DNA from 3 places in the Paenibacillus sp. FSL R7-0216 genome. Region 2 is predicted to be linked to each of the others. Evidence: predicted binding sites of a transcription regulator. Region 2 holds the regulator's gene; each other region holds the start of a gene.
The links. The regulator LexA, encoded in region 2, represses DNA repair genes until DNA is damaged. The targets are predictions, from matches to a motif close to CGAACATATGTTCG.
Positions count from the first base shown of each region.

Region 1 (2,275 bases), 1.3 Mb from region 2:
TCGTCGGAGAACAGCGACAGCTGCTCCACCTTCGGCTGCGGCAGGAACATGTCGATTTCCTTGCGAGACAACAAGGATCTTAGAATCGTGCTTTCGTTCACCTTCAGTCCTTCCAGCCGACGTCCAGAACATGTGAGGAAGTATTGCGCCCGCTTCAACACGACCCCTAGCTTCTTCAAGCCATGAAAATCAAGCCGCCCTGTTCGCCGCGCAGCCACGATCCGTTTAGCGCTTCGTATTCCGATCCCCGGGACGCGCAGCAGCGTTTCATAAGGAGCCGTATTGACTTCCACCGGAAAACGATCGATATGCTGGACTGCCCAATGGCATTTCGGATCCATGAATAAATTAAAATTTGGCGTGCGTTCCTCGAGCAGCTCCTTGGCTTCAAAGCCGTAGAACCGCAGCAGCCAGTCCGCCTGGTACAAGCGGTGTTCCCGCAGCAGAGGCGGCTTGGTATCCAGCGACGGCAGCAGTGTATGCTCCGCCACCGGTGTGTAGGCGGAATAATACACCCGCTTCAGCTCATATTTGCGATACAGCGCCTCCGTCAGGTTGAGGATGCTGAGATCGCTGTCCGGCGTAGCCCCGATGATAAGCTGCGTACTTTGCCCGCCGGGCACAAACCGGGGGGCGTGACGGTATTTCACGAGATCGGTACCGTTCTCGCGGATGCCCTGACGGATGGCGCGCATCGGCTTCAGGATCGCCTCCTTGCTCTTATCCGGCGCAAGCTGAAGCAAGCTGTGCTGCGACGGCAGCTCGATGTTTACGCTCATCCGGTCCGCAAGCAGCCCAAGCCGGGCTATCAGCGCCGGATCGGCACCGGGTATCGCCTTCACGTGAATATAGCCGCCGAACCCGTAGTGGTTCCGCAGCAGCTCCAACGTCCGGATCAGTTGCTCTGTCGTATAATCCGGGCTGCGCATGATCCCGGAGCTGAGGAACAAGCCCTCGATGTAGTTGCGGCGGTAGAAATGCATCGTCAGCTCCGCCAGCTCCTCCGGCGTGAATGCAGCGCGGCGCGTGTCGTTAGATCGGCGGTTAACGCAATATTTGCAATCATAAATGCAGGCGTTTGTCATCAGCAGCTTGAGCAACGAAATGCAACGTCCGTCGGCGGCAAAGCTGTGACAAATGCCGCAAGCGACGGTGTTTCCTACCGTCCGGCTGTCGCCGTTCGCCCCGCTTCCCCGTTCAACCCCGCTGGAAGAACACGATACATCATATTTGGCCGAATCCGTCAAGATGGTCAGCTTGTCATATAGATTCATTCCTGCAGCCTCCCTTTTGGCTGCATTATATTACGAACATACGTTCTCGTCAATGAACTTCCTCTCACGACTAGTATGAGGAAAAACCTGCAATTGTGCAGGCTTTTGCCGCCAAAGGTCCCCTAAAAAGCAAAAAACCTGCAAAAGTGCAGGTTTTTGCGGCCAACTGGCCGATTTCCATCTATGACACGAAAAAAACTGTATTTTACAGGCTTTTTCTCCAGGACAGTCTATTCCGCGAAAAAAGATGTAAAATTGCAGGTTTTTGGTCAAGAGCACGAAAGCAGCAGTCCCGACAGTCCGAGTAATCCCAGTAATCCCGGCAGTCCCGGCAATCCCGTTTGTCACTTCACCTGCGACTCCTTCATCCCGCCGCTAGCCAGCAAAATATTAATGTTCTGCTGCTGCCGGTACTCATTGGGCGTCACGTTATATTTCTTGCGGAACATCTGCGTAAAATGCCGCATGTCCTGATAGCCGATGTATTCGGCGATTTCCGCGACCTTCAGCTTCGGGTTCAGCAGGAGTTGCTTCGCTTGCTCCAGCCGGAGCGAGGTCACGTACTCCTTGTAGCCAAGCCCGACCTTCTGCTTGAACAGCTGACTGAAATAGGCCGAGTTCAGGTAGACGATGGAGGCGACCTTTTCCAGGGAGAGATCCTCGTTGTAGTGCTCCTTGATGTACTGCAAGGCAACATCGATTGCCTTCTCCCCGCTGCCCTTCGCTGGATCCAGCAAGGTGACCGGCGAATCGGAGGCCTGCTTCATGCGCATGACCACCTGCGGCACCATCTTGAAATCGTTGTTCAGACCTGAATGGACGATCTGAAAAGGCACCTTCAAATAGTGCTTCATATGTGCCTTCACTTCGTCTTGAAACTGTCCGATTCGTTCCGGATCCCGCGGCGTAATCAGTCCCAGCAGACTTTGCCGGTCGTAGCTGACAACAAACCCCCGTCCATGGCGTTCAATCAACTCGGAGAGCACATTTTCCACGATGAA
Region 1 covers NZ_CP150222.1:1,504,223-1,506,497, reverse strand. The annotation lists gene MKZ15_RS06500 (putative DNA modification/repair radical SAM protein) at 1-1,274, opposite strand, end outside; gene MKZ15_RS06495 (response regulator) at 1,619-2,275, opposite strand, start outside.
Region 1: MKZ15_RS06500 (putative DNA modification/repair radical SAM protein) is a predicted target of LexA. The motif match lies at 1,308-1,321, and genes of this name have one in related genera.

Region 2 (2,275 bases):
CGCGCATTTGCAGCCATCACAAACCCAACCGTAAACTCATACAAACGTCTAGTGCCTGGTTATGAAGCACCTTGCTATGTGGCCTGGTCTTCGAGCAACCGCAGCCCAATGATCCGAATTCCAGCTTCCCGCGGCCTTAGCACACGCGTTGAAGTGCGCAACCCGGACCCGGCTGCTAATCCTTACTTAGCTTTGGCTGTGATGTTGAAAGCGGGCCTGGATGGCATCAAGAAGGAGCTCCCGCTTGTTGATCCAGTCGATCGCAACATCTATGTGATGTCTGAGGAAGAACGCGTGGAAGAAGGAATCCCAAGTCTTCCGTCCGACTTGAAGGAAGCGCTTGGCGAACTGCTGCGAAGCGAAATTATCAGCGAAGCGTTGGGTGACCATGCGTTGACTCATTTCTACGAGTTGAAAGAAATCGAATGGGACATCTTCCGTACCCAAGTTCATCAATGGGAACGCGATCAATATATGACATTGTATTAAGAATAAGTTTACGCATATCCCTCAACGCCTGGCGTTGGGGGATTTTTTTTTGTAAAACGCATCCATGTATCTGGGTACGTTGAATCAAGTATTAGGACAAGATGTGCGACCAATGATAATGATTTGACATCAAATGGTTTGTTCCTATTTACATACGTTTGAAAGTATTGGGTCAAGCTAAGCGCAAAGGATGGGGGAGATGAATTGAATTAAGGAGGTAGTCACATGGTGACCGAATTGAAAAGATACCAACGCCGTCGCTACCGGTTAAAGCAGTGGTGGATAGCAGAACGTGCCGGATTTGGTTGGGGCACACGCGGCCGCCGCGAAAAGACAGGCTACAATCTAATGCACTTCCTGGACCTCGAATGGGATTAGTAAGGGGGAAGGGAATGCGTAAGGCGGATAAACCAAACAGGACGAAGTCGATATAAACCCATCGCTTCGTCCTGTTTGATGTTATCATTACCGCATATTTAGAAAATTAGTGCAAGTCGCGGAACAGACCGACGACTTTCCCCAGGATGGTCACATGCTTCAAACGAAGCGGTTCCATCGTTGAATTCTCCGGCTGCAAGCGAATATGGTCTTTCTCTTTATAAAACGTCTTGACCGTCGCCTCGTCATCTTCCGTCATGGCTACAACGATCTCTCCGTTGTTGGCCGTTTGCTGTTGGCGGACGATCACATAATCCCCACTATGTATTCCGGCTTCGATCATGCTGTCGCCAACCACGGAAAGCATGAATACTTCTCCGTCAGCAGCGTAATGCTCTGGCAGGGGAAAATAATCTTCAATATTCTCCGTTGCCGTGATCGGCATGCCTGCAGTTACTTTCCCGACAACGGGAACGCGGGCAATGCTATGTGCAAACAAATTGTAATTCTCCGACTCTTCTTGGCCCAACAACTCGATGGCACGCGGCTTCGTCGGGTCGCGCCGGATGAACCCTTTCTTCTCCAGGCGGTCCAGATGGCCGTGAACGGTGGAACTGGACGCCAATCCGACGGCTTCCCCTATCTCACGTACGGAAGGTGGATAACCTTTGGCGCGTACTTCGTTGCGAATGAATTCAAGAATGGCCTGTTGCCGGCTCGATACCTTTGACATGTACGGATCAACCCCATTTAGTAACGTTTGGAAAAATTATAACACAGAACTTCCGTTCGTACAAACATTAGTTCTAAAAAGAGAGATCAATATACGAAAGCTAAAAAAATAGGAACAACCGTTCGAAAAAACTATTGAATCAAACAAATGTTCGTGTTATATTGATTACATAAAACAGAACACTTGTTTGGAGTGATGGTTATATGTTGAAATACAGTTCCTATCAAAGCATCTACGAACAACCTTCTTTTCGTCGTCCTATGGAAAGAAGATTACATATGAGTACATTTCTGAAGAGTAGATTGTCCAAAATTGCCGTGCTTCTGATCATTCTCAGCATCACATGCACCGGTATGGTACAGGCCTTTGCAGCGTCCATCGACAACTCCGCGACGGAAGAGCGGGCAGAATATGTTGTAGTGATGCCTGGAGATACCTTGTGGGAAATTGCCGTGGCTCATAAGCCTCAAGGTCAAGATACGCGAGTCTACATTCAGAAGTTGATGCGGACCAATGGGCTCGGTACCAGCTCGATTCAAGCGGGAGATACGCTGATGTTGCCCAACAAACATTAGAGGTTAACCGAGTTATGATATATAGGAAGAACCAGAGCTTGTTTCAAGGATGCGGGATGGGGTTGCCGTCGCCTTGACAAGCTCTTTTTCTCATGTCAAA
Region 2 covers NZ_CP150222.1:2,784,224-2,786,498, reverse strand. The annotation lists gene glnA (type I glutamate--ammonia ligase) at 1-489, shown strand, start outside; gene MKZ15_RS12570 (hypothetical protein) at 715-867, shown strand; gene lexA (transcriptional repressor LexA) at 974-1,600, opposite strand; gene MKZ15_RS12560 (LysM peptidoglycan-binding domain-containing protein) at 1,879-2,175, shown strand.

Region 3 (2,275 bases), 550 kb from region 2:
GTTTTTGTGACGTGTATATAAGCGGACGACGCCATCCTGCTGGGAAAATAATAAACGGTGGCCATCTATCTTGGGCTCATAAATGAAACGTGGGTCACTAAACGGGCCCGGCGCTGTTGCGAGTAACATCGGATCAATAAACATAAAAACACCTCTCTATCGATTATAGCGCTCGGCTGTTCGAGAGAGAGGCGGTAAGTTGTGGAATCGGGTTTCTATTCGCTCATGCGGTATTCATTTACTTCAAACGTCAGAATGTTATTGAAGATCACATAATCAGTTCGCTTACTAAACGGCCCTTTGTTGTTATTGTGTTTATCAATTGCATACTTGGATGGACCAGCGCCGGCGTCTTTTGCGTCATACCAATTAATGAAGGCATTTACTTCGCTTATTGAAAGATCATATTCTTTTTCTAATCCAGTCGTCATCGTGACTACTAAAATAGCCCGGTCACCAGATGGTTGCGGTTGAGGATTTGGTTCTGGCTCTGGTTCTGGCTGTTCAGTAATTGTATGGTATAAATTCAATTCTGCAACTTTATATGTAATAGATCCTCTGTGACCCAAAAAAACTCTTGAAACATTTGTGTATGTTTGTGGGAAATTGTAGATCCCACTATCACCTTTAAGGATTTGCCGATAAAAGGTTCCGATTTCGTTACCCTCACTATCATAAAATACCATGCTAATCGGCCCATCATTGTAGTTAAGAATCTGCATTTTATATGCGCTAATATCTGTTGGTTTATCAAAGTCGTAAATCAACGTGTCCCTTGCTGTTGCACTATCCTGGACGTATGCAAAAGAAAGAAATGTTGACTCATCATTATCCGTCATTAATGTAGTACTTTCTAGGATATTATTTTGGTTTGTTCCAGCTTTAATAGGTTTGCCATCTAAGAGGGCTACATATTGTTCCTCAGCTTTTACTAATGGTGATAACGGTGATAATTGAAATGAAAGACAGAAGAGAAGCAACATTGATACGGCAAACTTGATTGATCGACTTAACATCATAATTATTCCTCCAATATTTTTATTTACAAAAAAATAATATTAATGTTATTCGAACTTGTCCATACAAAATTGTCTATATATGCATATTGAAGTCGAATCCTAGAGGGAATTTTTCTCATTGAATAAAGAACATATATTCGCATATAATACAAACAAACGTTCGTATTATTGTGAGGAGGAATGATGGTGAAATCAGCTAAGCGTATTATCATGCTTGGTGATTGCCAGTCCTTTTATGCCAGTGTAGAGAAGGCTGAGAACCCGCAGTACCAAGACCGTCCGTTGGTCGTGGCTGGAGATCCGGAACGTCGATCGGGAATCATCCTTGCCGCCTGCCCGATCGCCAAAGGATTCGGGGTGACGACGGCGGAGACGCTGGGAACGGCTTTAGCTAAATGTCCCGATCTCGTCGTAATTAAGCCGCGGATGCAGACTTACATCAATGTTTCGATGCAGATCACGGACATTTACAAAAGCTACACAGACCTGGTCGAGCCGTACAGCATCGACGAGCAATTTATTGATGTAACTGGGTCAATGCATCTATTTGCCAATTCGCCGGAGGAACTTGCCCGAATAATTCAGACACATGTCCAGGCCACCAGCGGGGTCCGCACCCGCTTTGGGATTGCCGAGACAAAGATTCTTGCAAAGACAGCCTGTGATAATTACGCCAAAAAAAATCCGTCCGGCATATACACCTTGACCAAAGAAATGTTACCAGAAACACTTTGGACGCGACCCGTCAGCGATATGTTTATGGTCGGCAGTCGGATGCACCGGCATTTTATGTCTATGGGGCTACACACAATCGGTAATGTCGCTCAGACTCCTTTAGGCAAGTTGAAACAGATGATGCGGCAGAAGTTCGGCAAAAACTCAGACATACAGGCCGAAATGTATTGGCGGATTGCGAACGGAATTGATGATAGTCCCGTAAAGCCGGGGACGCACCAAGTCCCACCAAAGTCAGTCGGGCACATGATGACCTTACCACGCGACTACTACAAACTAGACGAGGTAAAGGTTGTATTGCTCGAATTAACGGAACTTGTTTGCATGCGTTGCCGCGAGCTAGGTTTTATGGGTGGGGTCGTTAACGTTGGCTGCAGGGGGGCGGATTTTGACCACCCGACTGGATTCTCGAGACAAATGAAATTGCCCGATCCGACCAACGTTACCAAACAGGTGTACGACGGGGTGATACAACTGTTCCGCCGACATTGGAACGGCGAGCCGATTCGTCAGGTTGGCGT
Region 3 covers NZ_CP150222.1:3,336,033-3,338,307, reverse strand. The annotation lists gene MKZ15_RS15275 (ATP-dependent DNA ligase) at 1-144, opposite strand, end outside; gene MKZ15_RS15270 (hypothetical protein) at 216-1,019, opposite strand; gene MKZ15_RS15265 (DNA polymerase IV) at 1,203-2,275, shown strand, end outside.
Region 3: MKZ15_RS15265 (DNA polymerase IV) is a predicted target of LexA. The motif match lies at 1,169-1,182, and genes of this name have one in related genera.